Regions from separate parts of the Lelliottia sp. JS-SCA-14 genome, predicted to be linked through region 3. Evidence: predicted binding sites of a transcription regulator. Region 3 holds the regulator's gene; each other region holds the start of a gene.
What was found. The regulator PurR, encoded in region 3, represses purine synthesis genes. The targets are predictions, from matches to a motif close to CANGCAAACGTTTGCNTG.

Region 1 (5,969 bases), 1.2 Mb from region 3:
AGCTTTCGAGATCGTTTTGCATCTGCACGGCTTTCGCATCGTCGTTGCGCAGCGAGTCGAGATAGTCAAGATACTGCTGATCAACGTCTTTAGTCACGTAAATACCGTTGAAGACCGAGCACTCAAACTGCTGAATATCCGGGTTCTCGGCGCGTACGGCGTCAATCAGATCGCTCAGGTCCTGGAAAATCAGGCCGTCAGCGCCGATGATCTGGCGAATCTCATCCACTTCGCGACCGTGAGCAATCAGCTCGTTGGCGGTCGGCATGTCGATGCCGTAGACGTTCGGGAAGCGAATTTCCGGCGCAGCAGAGGCCAGATAGACCTTCTTCGCACCCGCTTCACGCGCCATCTCGATGATCTGCTCAGACGTGGTGCCGCGCACAATGGAGTCGTCCACCAGCAGCACGTTCTTATCGCGGAACTCAGCGCGGTTGGCGTTGAGCTTACGACGCACGGACTTACGACGCAGCTGCTGGCCCGGCATGATAAAGGTGCGGCCCACGTAGCGGTTCTTAACGAAGCCCTGACGGTACGGTTTACCCAGGATTCGCGCCATTTCCAGGGCGATATCGCAGGAGGTTTCCGGGATCGGGATGACCACGTCGATATCCAGATCGTCCCACTCACGGGCAATCTTCTCACCGAGCTTGGTGCCCATGTTCACACGCGCGCTGTACACGGAAATCTTGTCGATGAACGAGTCCGGACGGGCGAAGTACACATATTCGAACAGGCACGGATTGCTGACCGGGTTTTCCGCGCACTGGCGGGTAAACAGCTGGCCTTTTTCAGTGATGTAGACAGCTTCGCCCGGTGCGACGTCGCGCAGGAACTCAAAGCCCAGGGTATCCAGCGCCACGCTTTCGGAGGCGACCATGTACTCGGTACGGCCATCGCCCAGATCGCGTTTACCCAGCACCAGCGGACGGATGCCGTTAGGATCGCGGAACGCCACCATACCGTGGCCGATAATCATCGCCACGCAGGCATATGCGCCACGGATCTGGCGGTTAGTCGCGGCAATGGCGGCAAAAATGTTGTCTGCTTCCAGCGGGTAATGGCGGAAGTTATCCAGCTCGCTGGCAAAGATATTGAGCAGGATTTCAGAATCAGAGGTGGTGTTAATGTGGCGACGCTTCTCTTCGAACAGCTTTTTACGCAGCTCGTGCGCGTTGGTCAGGTTGCCATTGTGGGCAAGCGTGATGCCATACGGAGAGTTGACGTAGAAAGGTTGTGCTTCAGAGGCGCTGGAACTGCCAGCAGTAGGATAACGAACGTGGCCAATCCCCATATTGCCCTGCAGGCGCTGCATATGGCGGGCTTCAAATACATCGTTGACCAGGCCATTCGCTTTGCGTAAACGGAAACAGTTGTTGGCATCAATGGTAATGATGCCTGCTGCATCCTGGCCACGGTGCTGAAGCACCGATAACGCGTCATAAATAGACTGGTTTACCGGCATGAAACCGGCGATACCGACAATACCGCACATTCGTCTTTTCCTCGTTAAGCCACATCTCAAAGTGATTACACTTTGGGCAAGAAACTCGACGAGCTTTGCAGATAGTCAAAGAACCATCTGATGATGAAGCTGAACTGTGGAATCAGCTGGGACTTGCTCCAGTCTTCGCTTTTTGAAAACCCGGTAAAGGTATCAAGGAAGAACAGAATCGCTGCCACGATCAGCGCGCCTCGCAGCGCACCAAAACAGATCCCCAGTACCCTGTCCGTTCCTGACAGACCGGTTTTCTCGACCAGCTGACCTATCACGTAGTTCACGATAGCGCCGACGAGAAGCGTCGCGACAAACAGCACCGCGATGGCGATTCCATTTCGGACCAGTTCATCTTCAAAGCCCGTGAACCAGACAGACAGGTAAGTGTAGTAATGACTGGCAACAAAGAAAGCACAACCCCATGTCACCAGCGATAACGCTTCACGAACAAAGCCACGGATCAGGCTAACCAGACAGGAAAAACCTATCACCGCAATGATGGCGTAATCAATCCAGACCATATGTGTCCCACGATTAAACGCCCTGTCATCCAGTTCGGGGCGAATTCTAACAGAAAAAGAAAACGTTTGCGTAGGGATTTCCTTCCCGCGCGTAAATAAAAAAGGCGCTGAAAAAATGCTCAACGCCGTCGGCCTTGTTGCCTTATCTGGCAATCTGGCGCACGCGATTTTCCCCTCACCCCGGCCCTCTCCCCAAAGGGGCGAGGGAGAAAAGACCGCACCGAACAGTCCCCTCTCCCCTATGGGGAGAGGGTTAGGGTGAGGGGGGATTAGCGCCTATCAGTTCGCGCTATAATTCATCACCACACCGCTCAACCCGGAGATCTGCTTCAGCTCGCCAAGCGATCCTTTCAGCTTATCTTTCGAGGCGTCCGGGCCGACCAGAATGCGGGTAATTTTACCCTGTACCGGCGTCGAAGGTGAAGTGTAAACCCGATACCCTGCCCCGCGGAGTTTACCCACCACTTCATTGACTTTATCGGCATTTTTCAACGCCCCAAGCTGCACCACGTACGCTTTCCCGGTCGGCGCAGGTTTCTCTTCCTGAACCGGTTTTTCCGGCGGCGCTTCTGCCGCAGCGGCAATCTGCTCGCTGGCTTTATCGCGCTGCGGTTTCGGCTGGGGTTTGTCCGCCGGTTTCGCGGCAGGCTTAGGCTGCACGACCGGTTCCGGAACAGGGTCCAGTTCACCGGTGTTGCTTGCCGTCAAACGAGAGGGATCGAGCGACGGTGCCGCCGCATCACCGGCACGCACCTCTTCTGCCGCCCCTTCCGGAGGCTGAGCAGGCAGCGCCTGCGTGGCCGCAGGCAGCATGTCGGGCTCGTCGCGATCGCCGGGCTTCGGCACCAGCGGGATCGCCGCGAACTCATCCTGATAATGTTTTTTCTGCCCGTCGAGCAGTCCCGGGAGAATAATCACTCCCAGCGCAACCAGCACAATGGTTCCTGTTAAACGGTTCTGAAACTTACTTGCCACCGGTTCTCCCCGCCTCCATCACTTCCATGACATGCGCTACGGTGTGAAACGATCCACACACCAGCACGGTATCTTCAGGTTTAGCATCCGCCATCGCGGCGTGCCATGCCAGCGCCACGTTTTCATAAGCTTCGCCCTGCGCGAGATGTTCCATCAACTGTTCGGCAGACGCGCCCCGTGGGCCTTCCAGTGGAGCACAATACCAGCAATCGACGACACTCTCCATGCAGGCCAGTGTGCCAGCAATATCTTTATCATGAAGCATACCGATAACCGCCAGCACTCGCCCGGTTTTTGGCAGGGATTTGAGTCGTTCTGCGAGGTAGGCCGCGGCATGGGGATTGTGCGCCACGTCCAGGATCAAACGCGGAGACTCGCTGACAATCTGAAAACGTCCCGGCAGAAGCGCATTCTGAATACCGTCACGAATCGCCTGTTCGCTCACCGCCAGTCCACTGGCGCGAATGGCCGCCAGCGCGGTAGCGGCGTTCGGCTGCGGAACCTGCGGCAACGGCAGATTATCCAGCACGCCCTGAGCGTCGCTAAAGCGCCAGCCGTCAGCCGTCACCTCATACTGCCAGTCAACGCCGCGACGCATCAGATGCGCCCCCTTCTCCTGCGCCACATCGGCGATGGTGTGCGGCATATCCGGCTCACCCACCACGGCAGGTTTGTTGGCGCGGAAAACGCCCGCTTTTTCGCGACCAATGCTTTCGCGGTCTGGCCCCAGCCAGTCCGTGTGATCTAGCGCGATGCTGGTCACTACGGCGACGTCGGCATCGACCATGTTAGTGGCGTCCAGGCGTCCGCCTAAACCGACTTCGAGGATCACCACGTCCAGCTGCGCCTGTTTGAACAGCCACAGGGCGGAGAGCGTGCCGTACTCAAAATAGGAGAGCGAAATCTCACCGCGCGCGGCTTCGATTTCCGCAAAAGAGGCGGTGTGCGCCGATTCCGGCAGCTCGGTATTCTGCACGCGCACGCGCTCGGTGTAGCGCACCAGATGCGGGGAGCTGTAAACGCCCACCTTGTAACCGGCGGCCATCAGCATCGATTCGAGGGTGCGGCAGGTGGTGCCTTTGCCGTTGGTTCCCGCTACGGTAAAGACGAATGGCGCGGGCTTGAGGACATCTAAACGCGCAGCGACCTGGCTCACGCGATCCAGTCCCATATCGATAGTTTTACTGTGCAGATTTTCCAGATAAGAAAGCCACGTGACCAGGGGTGACGTGGCTTGGGGAATCATTTGTTTTTCCATGATACGCACTTTCATTTTAGGTTAGAAAGCAAAAGGGCAGCGCCGTCTGGCCCTGCCCTTTTTGAGTTATCAGGCTTCGGGTTCCTGATGCGGCACGACCACGCCTTCACGCGGCTCGTCCGGACTTGGCGACGGCAGATTCATCAGCTTCGCCAGGATGCTTGCCAGTTTCAGGCGCATTTCCGGGCGGCGAACGATCATGTCGATAGCGCCTTTTTCGATCAGGAATTCACTGCGCTGGAAGCCCGGCGGCAGTTTCTCACGCACGGTCTGTTCGATAACGCGTGGACCGGCAAAGCCGATCAGCGCTTTCGGTTCAGCGATGTTCAGATCGCCCAGCATCGCAAAACTCGCCGATACGCCGCCCATGGTCGGGTCGGTCAGAACGGAGATGTACGGCAGACCGCGTTCCTGCATTTTGCCCAGTGCCGCAGAGGTTTTCGCCATCTGCATCAGGGACATCAGCGCTTCCTGCATACGTGCACCGCCGGAGGCGGAGAAGCAGATCAGCGGGCAGTTGTCTTCCAGCGCCTGCTCAACGGCACGGATGAAACGCGCACCGACGACGGAACCCATTGAGCCGCCCATAAAGGAGAACTCAAAGGCCACAGCGACAACCGGCATCTCGTGCAGGGTGCCTTTCATCACGATCAGCGCGTCTTTCTCGCCGGTCTCTTTCTGAGCAGAAGCCAGTCTGTCTTTGTATTTCTTGGAGTCACGGAACTTCAGCACATCTTTTGGCTCAAGTTCGCTACCCAGTTCAACCATGGAACCTTCATCCAGCAGGCTATGCAGGCGATTACGCGCCGACATACGCATGTGGTGGTCACACTTCGGGCACACCTCAAGATTGCGTTCCAGCTCAGCGCGGTACAAGACCTGGCCGCAGCTGTCACACTTGGTCCACACCCCTTCAGGAATACTCGCCTTACGGGTTGGGGCTATGTTGCTTTTAATTCGTTCAATCCAGCTCATTGATAACCTTTCTGCCTGAACCTGGTCGTATGCCAGTTTTGCTGTAAGCGGCGCATAATGCCATTTTTGCCACAAACAGACCATGAATGTTGCACATTAAAACATAACAGCCCGAAACTTTGGATAAAAAAGTGGTCGAACCGCAAATGCGTACTTACTTCGCTTGCTTTGCCGCCGCACGTTTATGACGAATAATTTCGACAACGCCCGGCAGGATTGAGAGCACAATAATGGCAACAATCAGTAACTTAAGATTTTCCTGCACGATTGGCAGATCGCCAAACAGGTAGCCCGCGTAGGTAAACAGCAGCACCCACAGCAGCGCACCAATCACGTTATAGGCCGCGAAGTGACGATAGGACATATGTCCCATTCCCGCCACAAAGGGGGCAAACGTCCGGACGATCGGCACAAAACGCGCCAGAATGATGGTTTTGCCACCATGACGTTCATAGAACGCGTGCGTTTTGTCTAAATAGCTGCGACGGAAAATCTTCGAGTTCGGATTACTGAACAGCCGTTCACCGAATACCCGCCCAATAGTGTAGTTCACCGCATCGCCCACAATAGCCGCAACGATCATCAGCACCACCATCAGGTGGACGTTGAGATCGTTGGTCGGCAAAGCAGAAAGCGCGCCCGCGACAAACAGCAGGGAATCGCCCGGCAAAAACGGCGTGACGACCAGGCCGGTTTCACAGAACAAAATCAGGAACAGAATGGCATACACCCAGACGCCGTA
Region 2 (5,969 bases), 1.4 Mb from region 3:
TGATGGCGGGGATCCTCTCCAGCCCGCAGCTCGCGCAAATCACCCTGTTCGGCGAGGCGCTCCAGCCAGGCCGCGGCGGTGTCATTGCAGTGCTGCTGGTGGTGGCCCTGATGTGCTGGATCGAAAAACGTCTGCGCAACCTGCTGCCGGGCTCGATCGAACTGATCCTCAACCCGCTGCTGACCACGCTTATCACCGGTACTGTCGCGATTGTGGCGCTCCAGCCGCTGGGCGGTCTGATCTCCGAGGCGATTGCTCACGGCGCGACGATGGCTATCGATCGCGGCGGACTGCTGGTCGGTGCCGTACTGTCGGGCACTTTCCTGCCGCTGGTATTAACCGGGCTGCATCAGGGACTGGTGCCGATCCACGTCGAGCTGGTCCAGGCTCACGGCTACAACGCGCTACTACCTATCCTGTCGATGGCGGGGATGGGGCAGGTCGGTGCTGCGGTCGCCATTCTGATGAAAACCCGTAACGAACGTCTGAAAAAAGTGATCAAAGGCGCGATGCCGGTTGGGTTGCTGGGCATCGGCGAGCCGCTGATTTTCGGCGTCACGCTGCCGCTCGGCAAGCCGTTCCTTGCCGCCTGTATCGGTGGCGCTGTGGGTGGCGCGCTGATCAGCTACTGGAAAGTGGCGACGGTTATCACCTTCGGGATCTCCGGTTTACCGCTGGCATTAACCATCGTGACCGGAAAAGTCATGCTCTATCTGTTAGGCTGTTTAGTAGCAGTCATCGCCGGGTTCCTGATGACCTGGCTGTTAGGGTTCAACGATCCAGAGGAGTAAGGTTTGGTTAATCACGAGCGTCGCGTTGTCTTTTTCGATTTGGATGGAACGCTACATCAGCAGGATATGTTTGGCACATTTATGCGCTATCTGTTGCGTCGCCAGCCCCTGAACGCACTGCTCGTGCTGCCACTCCTGCCGGTTATCGGGATTGCGCTGCTGGTGAAAGGGCGCGCGGCGCGCTGGCCCATGAGTCTGCTGTTGTGGGGTTGTACCTTTGGTCACAGCGACGCGCGGCTTAAACAGCTTCAGCAGGATTTTGTCCACTGGTTTCGCGGTCACGTCACCGCGTTTCCGGTGGTTCAGGATCGCCTGACGCAATATCTCAACGCCAACGACGCCGATATCTGGCTGATTACCGGCTCGCCGCAGCCGCTGGTGGAGCAGGTCTATTTCGACACCCCCTGGCTGCCGCGCGTCAATCTGATTGCCACCCAGATGGGCCGCGCTTACGGCGGCTGGGTACTGACGCTGCGCTGTCTGGGCCATGAGAAAGTGGTGCAGCTTGAAAAGAAAATCGGCACGCCGCTGCGTCTTTACAGCGGCTACAGCGACAGCAAGCAGGATAACCCGCTGCTTTATTTCTGCCAGCACCGCTGGCGCGTCACGCCCTCGGGCGAACTTCAGCAACTGGAATAGTGTTAACCATAACGGGTGTGTATAATGCCGCCCGCTTTCCAACTGGAGTACCTTTCGTTGTCTGACCTTGAACTCAACCATGAATACTGGATGCGCCACGCGCTCTCCCTTGCAAAACGCGCCTGGGATGAGGGCGAAGTCCCCGTGGGTGCCGTTCTGGTGCATAACAATCAGGTGATTGGCGAAGGGTGGAACCGTCCGATTGGCCGCCACGATCCGACCGCGCATGCGGAAATCATGGCCCTGCGTCAGGGCGGACTGGTACTGCAGAATTATCGTTTACTCGACACCACGCTGTACGTCACGCTCGAACCCTGCGTGATGTGCTCCGGCGCGATGGTTCACAGCCGCATCGGCACGCTGGTGTACGGCGCGCGGGATGAAAAGACCGGCGCGGCGGGGTCACTGATGGATGTGCTCGGGCACCCGGGCATGAACCACCAGGTGCAGATTATCGGCGGGGTGCTTGCACCAGACTGTTCGGGGCTATTAAGCGATTTCTTTCGAATGCGCCGTCAGCAGAAAAAGCAACAAAAGGCAGAACTGAAGTCGTCGGGTGATTAAGCTCATTCGGTGACACCACCGGATAGCTCTGCGCCAGCTGATTCGCCTCTATCACTTCCTTCTCTTTCTCCAGCAGATACCCTTCCAGGCTTATCTGGTACTTACGGATATTTTCCACATACGCGTAGGCCTCGTGCCCGCGCGCATAGCCGTAGGTGAGTTTGTTATACCAGGGCTTCTGGCTGAGCAGCGGCAGACGCTGTTTAACGTCAGACCAGCTGTCAGGATTACCTTTGGTTTTGGCGGTCAACGCCCGCGCGTCGAGCATGTGCGCGTAACCCATGTTGTACGCCGCCAGCGCAAACCAGATCCGCTCCTCCTCCGGCACCGTCTCCGGCACTTTCGCCATCATATCCTGCAGATAGCGCGCGCCGCCGCTGATGCTCTGTTCCGCATCGGTACGGTCCGTCAGACCGAGGCTTTGCGCCGTGTTCTTGGTGAGCATCATCAGGCCGCGCACGCCGGTCGGGGAAGTCGCCTGCGCGTCCCAGTGGGATTCCTGATAGGAAATCGCCGCCAGCATACGCCAGTCGATCTCCTGGGCGTATTTCTCAAACAACGGCTGGAGATCCGGCAGAACGCTATCCACCGCGCGCAGGAAGCTGCGGGTATCGACGTAATCGAAATCCCCGCCGTGGCCGAGATACTTCTCCTCAAGGCGTGCGAGCGTGCCGTCTTCATTCATCGAATTGAAGAAATCGAGCATCGCGGCGGAGAGGGTTTGATCCTCGTCGAGAGGGCTAAACCAGGTGACGGGCTGTTCGTCGGTCACATCCAGCGCCACCGCAATCTCCGGGTGCACGCGCTGGAACAAGCTGATCGCCACCGAATCGGCGATGGTATACGCCAGCTTTTTATCTTTTACCTGCTCCAGCAGCGCCGTGGTGCCGAGCTTCTCGTCGACCTTCCAGCTGAGATCGGGGAATTTTTTCTCTTTGAGGGAGCGCAGATCCTCAATCACCACATGCCCGGGCGCGATGGTGAGCTGCTGAGCGGTCAGAGTGGCAAGAGTGCGGGGGCGCAAATTGCCGACGCGATAGACCAGCTGCTGCGAAACGGAATAGTAGGTTGGCCCTGGCTGATAGCTTTTGCTGCGCTCGCTGTTATAGACCAGCCCGGCGGCCAGCATATCGGCATCGTCGTTATCCAGGTCGTCAAACAGCTGGCTGATATTCTGGCGAACGGTGATTTTGAGCTTCACGCCCAGGTAGTCGGCAAACTGCTGCGCCAGCTCGTAATCGAGACCGGTGATTTTGCCGTTCACATTGTTGTAGGTCAGCGGAGAGCTGATCGTACTGACGCGCAGCTCCCCCCGCGATTGGATCGCGGCGATACGGTTTTCGGCTTTGCCGAACCAGGGGATAGAAGGCCAGAGGGCCGCTGCCAGCAGCAATGTCACAATGCCGATGAGCAGATAATTAATCTTTAATTTTTTCAATTAGTTAATTCTCTGCGCCGTGCGTTGCCTCAGTGTGCTGTAGCCATGTTGATTATAAGGTTTGCCATTGATTGAGCGGCATTTTGCGCAAACTTGCGTCAGTTGGCAACAAATTAGAGAGACAGGTCACACCGATGGATAAAAAGGCGAGATGATTTTATTTCGACGCAAACGGTTTCGTCGGCGCTCAGGATTCTCTATAATGACGCCCGTTTTCCCCTTGCGCACACTGTAAGCGCCTCAGGCGCTTCGAAGACGAGAGACTTATGATGGAAATTCTGCGTGGTTCGCCTGCACTGTCTGCCTTCCGTATCAACAAACTGCTGGCACGTTTTCAGGCAGCCGACCTTCCGGTAAGCAATATTTACGCTGAGTATGTCCATTTTGCTGACCTGAATGCTCCCTTAAATGCGCAGCAGCGCGAGCAGCTTGAACGTCTGCTCAAGTATGGCCCGAGCCTGAGCAGCCATGCGCCTTCCGGCAAACTGGTCCTTGCGACGCCTCGCCCTGGCACCATCTCCCCCTGGTCTTCTAAAGCCACTGACATTGCCCACAACTGCGGCCTGAGCCAGATCAATCGTCTGGAACGCGGCGTGGCGTACTACGTTGAAGCCTCAACCCTCACCGCGGAACAGTGGCAGACCGTCGCCGACGAGCTGCACGACCGCATGATGGAGAGCGTTTTCGCGACGCTGGATGACGCACAGCAGCTCTTCGCTCACCATCAGCCTGCGCCGGTACAGAGCGTGGATCTGCTGGGCGAAGGCCGTCAGGCGCTGATTGACGCCAACCTGCGTCTCGGCTTGGCACTGGCCGATGACGAGATTGACTACCTGCAGGATGCGTTCGTGAAGCTGAACCGCAATCCGAACGACATCGAACTCTACATGTTCGCGCAGGCCAACTCCGAGCACTGCCGTCATAAGATTTTCAACGCCGACTGGATTATCGACGGCGAAGAACAGCCGAAGTCGCTGTTCAAAATGATCAAAAACACCATGGAACAAACGCCTGACCACGTGCTGTCTGCCTATAAAGACAACGCGGCGGTGATGGAAGGTTCCGAGGTAGGCCGCTTCTTCGCCGACCGCGAAGCAGGGCGCTATGACTTCCATCAGGAGCCTGCGCATATCCTGATGAAAGTGGAAACACACAACCACCCGACGGCGATTTCTCCGTGGCCGGGTGCGGCGACGGGTTCCGGCGGTGAAATCCGTGACGAAGGCGCAACCGGACGCGGCGCAAAACCGAAAGCGGGCCTGGTCGGTTTCTCCGTCTCCAACCTGCGTATTCCTGGCTTTGAACAGCCGTGGGAAGAAGATTTCGGCAAGCCGGAGCGCATCGTCACCGCGCTCGACATCATGACCGAAGGCCCACTGGGCGGCGCGGCGTTTAACAACGAATTTGGTCGTCCGGCCCTGAACGGCTACTTCCGTACCTACGAAGAGAAAGTCGACAGCCACAACGGCGAAGAGCTGCGCGGCTACCACAAGCCGATCATGCTGGCAGGCGGGATCGGCAACATCCGCGCCGATCACGTGCAGAAAGGTGAGATCACCGTCGGCGCGAAGCTGATCGTCCTCGGCGGCCCGGCGATGAACATCGGCCTGGGCGGCGGGGCGGCTTCTTCAATGGCATCCGGTCAGTCTGACGCGGATCTCGATTTCGCCTCCGTCCAGCGCGACAACCCGGAAATGGAACGTCGCTGCCAGGAAGTGATCGACCGCTGCTGGCAGCTTGGTGACGCCAACCCGATTCTGTTCATCCACGACGTCGGCGCGGGCGGTCTCTCTAACGCCATGCCGGAGCTGGTGAGCGACGGCGGACGCGGCGGCAAATTCAACCTGCGCGACATCCTGAGCGATGAGCCTGGCATGAGCCCGCTGGAAATCTGGTGTAACGAATCCCAGGAACGCTACGTGCTGGCGGTCTCTCCTGATCAGCTGCCGCTGTTCGACGAACTGTGCCGTCGCGAGCGCGCGCCGTACGCGGTCATCGGTGAAGCAACGGAAGAGCTGCACCTGAGCATGAAGGATCCGCATTTCGACAATCAGCCGATTGACCTGCCGCTCGACGTGCTGCTGGGCAAAACGCCGAAGATGACCCGCAATGTGGAAACCCGCAAAGCCGCGGGCAAAGCGCTGGATGTGCGCGGCATCTCGATTGCCGACGCGGTGAATCGCGTTCTGCACCTGCCAGCCGTCGCAGAAAAAACCTTCCTCGTGACCATCGGCGACCGATCGGTGACCGGTATGGTGGCCCGCGATCAGATGGTCGGCCCGTGGCAGATCCCGGTGGCGAACTGCGCGGTGACTACTGCGAGTCTCGACAGCTACTACGGTGAAGCGATGGCGCTGGGCGAACGTACCCCGGTGGCGCTGCTGGACTTTGCGGCCTCTGCCCGTCTGGCGGTCGGTGAAGCGCTGACTAACATCGCGGCGACCCAGATCGGCGACATCAAACGCATCAAACTCTCCGCCAACTGGATGGCCGCAGCCGGTCACCCTGGCGAAGATGCTGGCCTGTACGAAGCGGTA
Region 3 (5,969 bases):
GCGAACGAGATGTATCACCTGCGCGATGCCGCGTCAGTTAATCGCGGTGAACTGGAGAGCGGCGATCTGGTCTTCTTCCGCACCCAGGGTCGCGGCACCGCCGATCACGTGGGCGTTTACGTCGGCAACGGGAAATTCATTCAGTCTCCTCGCAGCGGCCAGGACATTCAAATCACCTCCCTGAGCGAAGACTACTGGGTCCGCCATTACGTTGGCGCGCGCCGCGTGATGACACCGAAAACCATTCGCTAATCCCTGCCCTGCCGCGCCGTCGGCAGGGTAAGTTCCTCTTTTGCATACCCTTTCAATTTGCTACTCTATCCATGCACTCAATAGGGTTATTGGCGTGCAACACTATAATAAGGAGAGAAGCAATGTCGTTCGAATTACCTGCATTACCGTATGCAAAAGACGCCCTGGCTCCGCACATTTCCGCGGAAACCCTGGAGTATCACTACGGCAAACACCATCAGACCTATGTCACTAACCTGAACAATCTGGTGAAAGGCACTGCGTTTGAAGGCAAAACGCTGGAAGAGATCGTGCGTAGCTCTGAAGGTGGCGTGTTCAACAACGCGGCTCAGGTCTGGAACCACACGTTCTACTGGCACTGCCTGGCCCCGAACGCCGGTGGCGAACCGACCGGTGAACTGGCTGCAGCGATCAATGCCGCGTTTGGCAGCTTTGCTGATTTCAAAGCGAAGTTTACTGACGCCGCAATCAAGAACTTCGGTTCTGGCTGGACGTGGCTGGTGAAAGAGGCAGATGGCAAACTGGCTATCGTTTCCACCTCTAACGCAGGCACCCCACTGACCACCAGCGCGAAACCGCTGATGACCGTCGATGTGTGGGAACACGCTTACTATATCGATTACCGTAACGCTCGCCCGAACTACCTTGAGCACTTCTGGGCGCTGGTTAACTGGGAATTTGTGGCGAAGAACTTCGCCGCGTAAGAGACACGCAGAAGGGTTTTGCCCTTCTGCGTTTTTGGTTTATTCCGTCACGCTTGCCGGTTCCGGCTCTTTGCGACCGGATGTGAGAACCAGCAGCAGACCAAGAGCCGCAATAATCGCCCCCATCACCGGGACAAAGCTGTATCCCAGCCCGCCCGAAATCACCGCCCCACCCGCTGCCGCGCCGAGCGCATTACCGAGATTAAACGCGCCGATATTCACGGACGACGACAGACCCGGCGCTTCGTGTGCCACACGCATCACGCGCATCTGCAACGGCGGAACCACCGCAAAGGTCGCCGCGCCCCACACCACCATCGCAATGGCCGCACCGAATTCGTTACGCGCCAGCCAGGGAATGGCGAGCATAATTACAATCAGCAGGGTTAAGAAGCCTTTCAGCGTACCGGTGACCGAGCGATCCGCCAGCTTGCCGCCGAGATAGTTCCCGAGTGAGAAGCCCACGCCGATCAGGACCAGCATCGCCGTCACAAACAGCGGCGTGGCGTGGGTGATGTCATGCAGCACGGGAGAGATATAGGTGTAGAGCGTGAACATCGCACCTGCGCCGAGCACCGTCGTTAACAGGGCAGACAGCACCTGCGGGCGCACCAGCACTGACAGCTCTTTACGCACGTCCGGGCGCTCACCCGCCTCGCCTTTCGGCAGGGAGAAGAACAGCGCGAGCATCGCCACCACGCCCAGCCCGGCGGTGGCCAGGAACGACATCCGCCAGCCGATGACTTCACCGAGCCAGGTCGCCGCCGGAACGCCGCCAATGTTGGCGATGGTCAGGCCCATAAACATCGTCGCCACCGCGCTCGCCTGCTTATGTTTTGGCACCACGCTCGCGGCTACTACCGACCCTAAGCCAAAGAACGCGCCGTGGTTCAGGCTGGTCAGAATGCGCGACAGCAGCAGCGTCGTGTAATCCGGCGCAATCGCCGACAGCACGTTGCCAAGGGTAAAAATCGCCATCAGGAAGATCAGCGCATTGCGGCGGGCACGATGGGAGAGCAGCAGCGTCATGAGCGGCGCACCGATCATCACCCCAATCGCATAGGCGCTGATGAGCATCCCCGCCGCCGGAATGGAGACATCCACACCTTTAGCAATGACGGGCAGCAGCCCCATCGGGGAAAACTCGGTGGTGCCGATGCCAAAAGCGCCAATCGCCAGGGCCAGCAGGGGAAAATTGATTTTCATTGTTAACTCCGGATGCCGTGTCGTCGTCATCGCGCGACACAGGACTAAGATGGCAAAAGCATGACATCAATCACAAAAAATGAGAAGTTAACAAATTAGCAAAAGATTTTTGCAGGATGGGTAACAATCAGGGAGAGGAGACGAGGGAGAGAACTCTCCCCCGCTTAAATCAGTGCAGGGCTGCGGTCAGACCTGCTGCAACAATCAAAGCCAGCACAATAACGGTCGTGGTCAGCGAAAACTTCAGATCGGTACTCATCAATTTTTCTCCTTTTAATCACCTTACGAAAAGTGAGCTTGCTCATTTTTACACAGTTTCCCCCAAAAATCTTCCTGGATTTAGACTGATAACCGTTTTTGCTCTTCCCCTTTTCATCAAGATAAGACAAAATTCCACGCTAAATTTATAAGCGTACCGGCCACTGACCCCCTCCTGACGTTCTGAGTCGTTTTCCCGGCGTATCGCAATTCACATTGCGAGATAAGGGTGAGAGAAGGCAAACGTTTACCTTTAAGTATTTCAGGAGTTTAAGATATGGTCTGGAGTGACATGTAATGGCAACAATTAAAGATGTGGCGAAACGCGCAAACGTTTCCACTACAACCGTATCACATGTAATTAACAAAACGCGTTTTGTTGCGGAAGAGACGCGCAACGCCGTATGGGCTGCCATCAAAGAGCTGCACTACTCTCCGAGTGCCGTGGCGCGCAGCCTGAAAGTGAATCACACCAAATCGATCGGCCTGCTGGCGACCAGCAGCGAAGCCGCCTATTTCGCGGAGATCATCGAAGCCGTTGAGAAAAACTGCTTCCAGAAGGGCTACACCCTGATTCTCGGCAACGCCTGGAACAGCCAGGAAAAGCAGCGCGCTTACCTGTCAATGATGGCGCAAAAGCGCGTCGATGGCCTGCTGGTGATGTGTTCTGAATACCCGGAATCCGTGCTCTCGATGCTGGAAGAGTATCGTCACATCCCGATGGTGGTGATGGACTGGGGCGATACCCGCGCCGATTTCACCGACTCCGTGAACGACAACGCCTTTGAAGGCGGCTACATGGCGGGCCGTTACCTGATTGAACGCGGTCACCGCGAAATCGGCGTGATCCCGGGTCCGCTGGAGCGCAACACCGGCGCAGGCCGTCTGGCTGGCTTCATGAAAGCGATGGAAGAAGCGCTGATCACGGTGCCGGAAAACTGGATCGTGCAGGGCGACTTCGAGCCTGAGTCCGGCTATCGCGCCATGCAGCAGATTGTCTCCCAGTCACATCGTCCGACCGCGGTCTTTATCGGCGGTGATATTATGGCGATGGGCGCCCTTTGCGCAGCCGACGAACTCGGTTTGCGCGTCCCGCAGGACATTTCTGTGATCGGGTACGATAACGTGCGCAACGCCCGCTACTTCACCCCGGCGCTGACGACCATTCACCAGCCGAAAGACTCGCTGGGTGAAACGGCCTTCAACATGCTGATGGACCGCATCGTCAGCAAACGTGAAGAGTCGCAGTCGATTGAAGTCCACCCGCGCCTGATTGAACGCCGCTCCGTCGCCGACGGTCCGTTCCGCGATTACCGCCGTTAATCATCTCTGAGGGGCCGGTTATTCCGGCTCCTTCAGCCACTCTCTGTTCAGCGTTTCGCTATCCCCCAGATACTCCAGCAGCCACGCCAGCGCCGGTGACATATCGTTTTGCTGCCAGGTCAGGCAACAGGCCGCATCCGGGAACGGGTTTTCCAGCGTTAATGCCACCCACTCACCGCGATCGATGCGCGGGCGCGCAAAATGCACCGGCACCATGCCGACGCACAGCCCTGCGGAAAGACAGGTCGCCGAGGTTTCCCAGTCTGGGGCCACCACCCGCCGCTGGTTATCCAGCAGCCAGGTGATGCGTTTTGGCAGCGAGCGGGACGTGTCTTCCAGCACCAGCGACGGCCAGTTGCGCAACGTGTCATCGCTCAGCGGACCTTCAATGGCGGCGAGGGGATGATCGCGCGCCACGACGCAGGTCCAGCTCAGGGCTCCCATATCGCGAAAGGCATAGCGTCCGCCCACCGGGATCGCCTGCGTGGCACCGATCGCCATCTCCACCCTGCCGTCAGAGAGCGCATCCCACACGCCGTTGAACACCTCCTGGGAGACGCGCAGCTCCACGTCCGAGAAGTGGCGATAAAAATCGACCACCATCTGGCGGGTGCGCTCCGGTTTGACGATGTTATCGACTGCAATGGCAAGATGGCCGCGCCAGCCGTTGGCAATCTGCTGACACTGCTCGCGGGTGATCATCATTTTTTTGATAACAGATCGCCCTTCTTTCAAAAACCAGACGCCCGCAGGCGTCAGGACGACGTCGCGGTGGCGGCGCTCAAACAGCGGAACCGCCAGCCACTCTTCAAGCTGACGCACGGTATAGCTCACCGCAGACGGAACGCGGTGCAGTTCCTGGGCCGCGCCGCTAAAGCTGCCGTTACGCGCAACCGCATCAACCACTTCTAAGGAATATTCAGACCACATTTTTTGCCTGCAAAATTTTTGAATGCAACCACCAAATATTAGCGTTTCACAAGGCAGTTTGCACTCCCTACACTCTGCGCCAGTGAATACCTGCCCTCTTTAGGAAATAAAAACAATGCAACCCAACAAAGGATTCCTGGTCTGGCTCGGCGGCTTAAGCGTGCTGGGCTTCCTGGCCACCGACATGTACCTGCCCGCGTTTGCCGCGATGCAGGCGGATTTACAGACCCCTGCCGCCGCCATCAGCGCCAGCCTGAGCCTGTTCCTCGCCGGTTTTGCCTTCGCGCAGCTGCTGTGGGGACCACTCTCCGACCGCTACGGTCGTAAACCGATTTTACTCTTAGGTCTGGCGATTTTTGCCGTCGGCTGTCTGGGCATGCTCTGGGTGCGCGATGCGACCTGGCTTTTAGTGTTGCGTTTCATTCAGGCATTCGGCGTGTGTGCCGCGGCGGTGACCTGGCAGGCGCTGGTCACGGACTACTACCCCGCGTCACGCGTGAACCGTATTTTTGCCACCATCATGCCGCTGGTCGGTCTTTCTCCGGCCCTGGCCCCGCTGCTCGGCAGCTGGATCCTGGTGCATTTTGACTGGCAGGCGATCTTCGCCACCCTGTTTATCATCACTCTGGTGCTGATGTTACCGGCCTTCGCGCTGAAACCGGCGTCATCCAAACCTGCTGAAACGACGGATAATCGCGTCACCTTCCTCTCCCTGCTGCGCTCCCGCGCCTATCGCGGCAACGTGCTGGTCTACGCCGCCTGCTCCGCCAGCTTCTTTGCGTGGCTGACCGGTTCGCCGTTTATTCTGCACGATATGGGCTACAGCCCGGCGGTCATCGGCCTGAGCTATGTCCCGCAGACCATCGCCTTCCTGGTCGGCGGTTACGGCTGCCGCGCAGCGCTGCAAAAATGGCAGGGACAGCAGATGCTGCCGTGGCTGCTGGTGCTCTTCGCGGTGAGTGTGATTGGGACCTGGGCCGTTGGCTTTATTCCAGACGTCGGGCTGACGGAGATTCTGATCCCGTTCTGTGTGATGGCCGTGGCGAACGGTGCGATCTACCCTATCGTGGTGGCGCAGGCGCTGCGTCCGTTCCCGCATGCGACGGGGCGTGCAGCGGCGCTGCAAAACACCCTGCAGCTGGGTCTGTGCTTCCTGGCAAGCCTGATTGTTTCGGCGCTCATCGCCACCCCGCTGATGACCACCACCAGCGTGATGCTGGCGACCGTGGTTCTCGCCGCGCTGGGCTATCGCATGCAGGCCTCAGCGAAAGATCGAGTGAACGAAACGGCACAGGC
Region 4 (5,969 bases), 1.0 Mb from region 3:
TGCGCCAGACCATTGCTTGCACCACCCGCCACGTATTCGAAGTGAGCAGTGCCGCCACGAATGACCGTACCCAGCGCAATCACCGCGTCGTATTTACCGGTTTTCGCCAAAGCGCCCGCTGCCAACGGCAGTTCGTAGGCACCTGGAACCCAAACAACGGTAATATTGTCATCTTTGACCTGGCCAATACGTTTCAGGGCGTCAATCGCGCCGTCCAGCAGGCTGTCGTTGATGAAGTTGTTGAAACGCGCAATAGTGATGGCGACGCGAGCGTCCGGGGTAGCAACAGCAGCTTCAATAATATTCATACTCTTCCTTTACGGGTTCATTTGGCCCCGCAGGGGGGCGGATTTTATCATAATACTTCGCGCACTGCTTCTCTATTTCAGAAAGCCTCACGCAGGGGTTAAATGCAGGCACACGTCCGGGCCAACCTGCCGAATTTCGCTAAATTTGAGCTGCGGTGCGTCGGCCAGTTTTTCAAGGCCGGGCAGCACAAACAGGCCGCGCGCATCGTCACCTAACAGTTTAGGCGCAACGTAGACAATCAGTTCATCCACCAGCCCTGCCTGCAACAGCGCACCGGCAAGCGTCGGGCCAGCTTCGACCCAGATGCTGTTCACCTGCTGTTTGCCGAGCAGCATCATCATCACCACTAAATCGATGTGGCCGTTATGCTCCGGCACCATGAAGCTGCGCACGGTTTCCGGCCATTCGCGGCCATCTTCCTGGGTACGCGCAATCCAGGTTTCGCCCGGCTGCTGCACGATGCGGTGCGCGGGTGTGACGCGATTCTGACGATCCAGTACAATGCGCAGCGGCTGGCGCAGATTCTCTTGCGGATAGAGCGCCTGGGTGTCGGCGTCGAGCTCGTCCCAGCGCACGGTCATCGCCGGATCATCCGCCAGCACCGTTTCACTGCTGGTGAGAATAGCATGGCTTTGCGCGCGCAGACGTTGCACATCGCGCCTTGCCTGCGGGGAGGTGATCCACTGGCTTTCACCGCTGGCCATCGCCGTACGACCGTCGACGGATGCGCCCAGCTTCAGCTGGATGTACGGAAAACCGGTCCGCATGCGCTTGAGAAAACCTTTATTCAGCGCCTCGGCATCGTTCATCATCAGCCCGTGGCTGACGTCGATCCCCTCTTGCTGCAGGCGATACAGTCCGCGCCCCGCCACCTGCGGGTTCGGGTCCTGCATAGAGGTGACGACCCGCGCCACACCCGCCGCGATTAGCGCTTCGCAGCATGGCGGCGTGCGCCCGTGATGGCTGCAGGGCTCCAGCGTCACATAGGCCGTCGCGCCGCGGGCTTTTTCGCCCGCCATACGTAGCGCGTGAACTTCTGCGTGCGGCTCACCGGCGCGATAGTGAAAACCTTCGCCGACGATCTCGCCGTCTTTGACAATGACGCAGCCAACGTTCGGATTGGGATGGGTGGTGAATCGTCCGCGCTGCGCGAGCTTCATCGCTCGCGCCATGTAAATCTCATCCTGCATGGGCTTAATCCTGTAGGCGGGCGATCTCTTCGCCGAATTCTTTGATGTCTTCGAAGCTGCGATAGACAGACGCGAAGCGGATGTAGGCCACTTTATCGAGCTTTTTAAGCTGCTCCATCACCAGGTTGCCGATCATTTTGCTCGGCACTTCGCGCTCGCCGGTGCCACGCAGATGCGATTTAATGTGATTAAGCGCCATTTCGACGTCATCTGCGCTGACTGGCCGTTTTTCCAGTGCTTTTAGCATCCCTCTGCGCAGTTTCTCTTCGTTGAACGGCTCGCGCACATCGTTACTTTTCACCACGCGCGGCATCACCAGCTCTGCCACCTCGAAGGTGGTGAAACGTTCGTTGCACACCAGACACTGCCGACGACGGCGGACCGAGGAGCCTTCACCTACAAGACGGGAGTCGATTACTTTGGTATCCACAGCGGAACAGAATGGGCAATGCATACGGTGTCCTGGCTATCTGGTTAACTGAACTCTATTTTACCCCGAACTGGGCCCACAACAAAGGAAGAGCGTTTTTGAGACAAAGGATCTATACCTGACGGCGTGTTCCTGACTACCATTAGGGCAATCCGTTATTTCAGGGAATTAAACGCAATGACAAGACGTTACCTAAGAATTCTCGTGGTGGGAAGTCTCTTCACCCTCAGCGCCTGCGCGCAGCAAAGCGAAGTACGCCAGATGAAACAGAGCGTGAACACGCTCAATACGGCGATGACGAAGCTGAACCAGGAGACGGTCAAGATCACCCAGCAAAACGCGCTGAATGCCAAATCCAGCAGCGGTGTGTACCTGCTGCCGGGCGCGAACACGCCTGCCCTGCTGAAAAGCCAGATCGGTACGCTGCGCATGTCGCTGGTGAACGTTGCACCAAACGCCGACGGCACGCGCGCGACGCTGCGTATTCAGGGCCAGTCCAACGATCCGCTCCCGGCGTTTAGCGGCACCGTCGAGTGGGGCCAGCTGCAGGGCACGACCGAGAGTTATCAGGAAGTGAACGTGCAGAATCAGCTGGTGACGGCTCCGGCCAGCGTGCTGGCTCCGAGCGATGTCGATATCCCGCTGCAATTGAACGGCACAACGCCGGAACAGTTAGGTTTCATCCGCATCCACGATATCCAGCCCGCCGTTCAGTAACATCTTCCAGCGGAACGTTTACCGCGTTCCGCTCCCCCTTACATTCCGCAAATATTGGCAACATGAATGATTGCCGTTACAATCCCCGCCGTTTAAAGTACGCAAACGTGAACGCAATCGATTACGCGTATGAGAGATATGTGAAACAACACATATTTTTGTGAGCAGGGATTCCTATAATAGGCTCCGCAGAAACACGAAATATTTAGAAACGCAAATCGCGCATCTTTCACATCCCGGAAGGGATTTTCAATCAGTGGCATGATTATGAAAAAAACATTATTAGCAGCCGGTGCAGTTCTGGCACTTTCTTCCTCTTTCGCTGTTAACGCAGCAGAAAATTCAAAACCTGAATATGTTTCCGACTGGTGGCACCAGAGCGTCAACGTGGTAGGCAGCTACCACACCCGCTTCGGACCACAGATCCGCAACGATACCTACCTGGAATACGAAGCTTTCGCCAAGAAAGACTGGTTTGATTTCTACGGTTACGCCGATGCCCCGGTCTTCTTCGGTGGTAACACCGACGCGAAAGGTATCTGGAACCACGGTTCTCCGCTGTTCATGGAAATTGAACCGCGCTTTTCTATCGACAAGCTGACAGGCGCAGACCTGAGCTTCGGTCCGTTCAAAGAGTGGTATGTGGCGAACAACTACATCTACGATATGGGCCGCAACAAGTCTGGCCGTCAGAGCACCTGGTACATGGGTCTGGGTACGGACATTGACACCGGTCTGCCGATGAGCCTGTCCATGAACGTGTATGCAAAATACCAGTGGCAGAACTACGGTGCGTCTAACGAAAACGAGTGGGATGGCTACCGTTTCAAAGTGAAATACTTTGTACCGATCACCCAGCTGTGGGGCGGTAACCTGAGCTATATCGGCTTCACCAACTTCGACTGGGGTTCCGATCTGGGCGATGACAACTTCATCGACAACAACGGTAAGCAGGCGCGCACCAGCAACTCTATCGCGTCCAGCCACATCCTGGCGCTGAACTACGATCACTGGCACTACTCCGTAGTTGCGCGTTACTGGCACAACGGTGGTCAGTGGAACGACGACGCAAGCCTGAACTTCGGCGACGGTGATTTCAGCGTCCGTTCTACCGGTTGGGGTGGTTACCTGGTTGTGGGTTACAACTTCTAATCCCAACAGCACGAACCGTAGGCCGGATAAGCGAAGCGCCATCCGGCATCAAAAGCCAGCTCAATGCTGGCTTTTTGCTATTTGCAGACCAGCGCCCGCCCCTGATCCAGCAGCCACGGACGCAAATAGCCCACGGTGTTAGACATCGGCAGCACCTCATCCGGCAGCTGAATACCGATATGCTCCGCAATGTACGCCCGGCGCGCCACCACCCGCTCCCACAGCGCAGGATACTCACTTGCAAGCGCCTGACGCAACGGCTCATCCGCCAGCGCTACCGTATCCTCAATGCTTGCCCCGGCGTATCCGGCTCGGGAAGGAATAATATCGATCTGCAGCATCATCCCGCTTCGCAAGAGAGCGTCTGATTTCGGGCCAATCGGCGAGCAGAGCCACTCTTCATCCGCCACCAGATGCCCCGGATTCAGCTGCCAGTGGTACTCAGCTTTCGGCAGAACCTGCTCAATCAGGTCATACATCTCCCCGCCGCGCATCCCGATGTGCAGATGTTCAAGCCAGGTCACCACCGCCTGGAAATAGGGTTTAGCCACCACGTCGAGATAGTCAGCAACCGCGGGCGCAAGCTCCGATGCATCCGCCACGACGTAAGCCGCCCGGCTGCTTAACCCGCCTTTGTAGCTGGCGGTGAGCGAGAATTTATCCCCGCGCTGAATAGCTTTGTCGCTGGGGTAGAGATTGGCGAACGCGAAACGATCGCCCGTCGCCGCGATCGTCACCACATTGTTCGGCTGGCCTTCTGCCGCCAGCAGAGAAGCGATCTCTTTTTCGGTTTTACCGGGTGCGATGGCGTTTAACGCCGTGAGGATCGCCGTGGAGGCCAGGTTCGCACCGTATTCGTAGTGCGCGATTTCATTGGCATTGTTGGTTGTGCGGGCTCCGCCGTCAGGATCGATAAAAATCCCGGTAGCATTGCGCAAATGCGCAGTACCCTCACCCGCCTGGCGAATCGCATCGACGATAAACGCAGGCAGATCGAACATCTGACTTACGTCGTCGCCCTTGCCCGTAAACAGCTTCCAGCCCGCTAACCCGAGGGTTTTACCCGTCGTCACGCCAGCGGATTTCAGCAGCACCGGCAGCGACTGTTGATTATCCATCGGCTGATTCGGCAGCGAAAACCACGGCGCATGGACAACCCGATTCTCGAGTCGCGCATGAGCGGCCAGCTTGAGGTTTTCATTCCCCAGCACCAGAACCGCTTCGCCCGTAGAATGCAGCACCAGCAGCGCCTCTTCAAAGCGCGGAATAAAACCGGTGAGGTATTCAAAGTTGCCGCCGTGCTCTTTGTCAGCGTAGATAACCAGCGCGTCCAGCCCCTGCTGCTGCATGCGGAGCAATACTTTAGCTTTACGCTCACGCAAGGTTTCATCGCTTAGCGTAACGGAAGGGATGCCGTGCCAGACGGCAGGCTGGGGAACAGAAGAAAGGGTGACCATCGGCATTACTCCATGTCGTTTGACGTCTACAGGGAGAGTAACCAAATTGGTGGGGGCTGTAATAAAAAAATCCCGGCCTTGCGACCGGGATTCCGTTATCAGATTGCTGTTGCCGTTACGGCAGGATGGACGGCTGATCCGCCCCTTCCTTCTCAACTTTCTGCTGGAGCAGGTGCTCACGCTTCATGCCCAGTTTCAACGCCAGCGCGGACGCGACGTAGATAGAAGACGCCGTACCGATGGAGACACCGATCAGCATGGTCAGCGAGAAGCCTTCCAGCACCGGGCCACCGAAGAGGAACAGCATCAGGATAACCATCAAGGTCGTCCCGGAAGTGATCAACGTACGGTGCAACGTTTGGGTCAGAGAGACGTTGAAGATTTCGTACGGCGTACCGCGACGGATCTTACGGAAGTTCTCACGAATACGGTCAGATACCACGATGCTGTCGTTCAGTGAGTAACCGATCACCGACATCAGCGACGCAACGATGGTCAGGTCAATCTCAATATGGAACAGCGACAGCACGCCCATCGTAATGACCACGTCGTGCGCCAGGGCGATAACCACCCCTGCCGCCAGACGCCATTCGAAGCGGAAACCGACGTAAACCAGAATCGAGATCAGCGCAACCAGCAGCGCCATCGCCCCTGTCTGAGCCAGATCGGCCCCAACGCTTGGGCCGACGAATTCGATACGTTTAACCGTCGCGT

Region 1: a site for PurR is predicted at 2,075-2,092, ahead of cvpA (colicin V production protein). Genes of this name have one in related genera too.
Region 2: a site for PurR is predicted at 3,597-3,614, ahead of purL (phosphoribosylformylglycinamidine synthase). Genes of this name have one in related genera too.
Region 4: a site for PurR is predicted at 2,757-2,774, ahead of U9O48_RS05150 (nucleoside-specific channel-forming protein Tsx). Genes of this name have one in related genera too.

The regions. Positions count from the first base shown of each region.
Region 1 is NZ_CP141606.1:3,343,013-3,348,981, forward strand. Features, by position in the region: gene purF (amidophosphoribosyltransferase) at 1-1,495, opposite strand, end outside; gene cvpA (colicin V production protein) at 1,531-2,019, opposite strand; gene dedD (cell division protein DedD) at 2,299-2,994, opposite strand; gene folC (bifunctional tetrahydrofolate synthase/dihydrofolate synthase) at 2,984-4,252, opposite strand; gene accD (acetyl-CoA carboxylase, carboxyltransferase subunit beta) at 4,322-5,227, opposite strand; gene U9O48_RS15620 (DedA family protein) at 5,382-5,969, opposite strand, start outside.
Region 2 is NZ_CP141606.1:3,533,609-3,539,577, reverse strand. Features, by position in the region: gene U9O48_RS16480 (PTS transporter subunit EIIC) at 1-791, shown strand, start outside; gene yfhb (phosphatidylglycerophosphatase C) at 795-1,430, shown strand; gene tadA (tRNA adenosine(34) deaminase TadA) at 1,455-1,994, shown strand; partial or broken gene mltF (membrane-bound lytic murein transglycosylase MltF) at 1,882-3,447, opposite strand; gene purL (phosphoribosylformylglycinamidine synthase) at 3,699-5,969, shown strand, end outside.
Region 3 is NZ_CP141606.1:2,156,216-2,162,184, reverse strand. Features, by position in the region: gene U9O48_RS10145 (C40 family peptidase) at 1-252, shown strand, start outside; gene sodB (superoxide dismutase [Fe]) at 375-956, shown strand; gene U9O48_RS10135 (MFS transporter) at 996-2,162, opposite strand; gene U9O48_RS10130 (YnhF family membrane protein) at 2,332-2,421, opposite strand; gene purR (HTH-type transcriptional repressor PurR) at 2,718-3,743, shown strand; gene punR (DNA-binding transcriptional activator PunR) at 3,762-4,673, opposite strand; gene punC (purine nucleoside transporter PunC) at 4,789-5,969, shown strand, end outside.
Region 4 is NZ_CP141606.1:1,111,013-1,116,981, reverse strand. Features, by position in the region: gene ribE (6,7-dimethyl-8-ribityllumazine synthase) at 1-308, opposite strand, end outside; gene ribD (bifunctional diaminohydroxyphosphoribosylaminopyrimidine deaminase/5-amino-6-(5-phosphoribosylamino)uracil reductase RibD) at 396-1,499, opposite strand; gene nrdR (transcriptional regulator NrdR) at 1,504-1,953, opposite strand; gene U9O48_RS05155 (DUF3251 domain-containing protein) at 2,107-2,646, shown strand; gene U9O48_RS05150 (nucleoside-specific channel-forming protein Tsx) at 2,914-3,798, shown strand; gene U9O48_RS05145 (M24 family metallopeptidase) at 3,876-5,261, opposite strand; gene secF (protein translocase subunit SecF) at 5,371-5,969, opposite strand, start outside.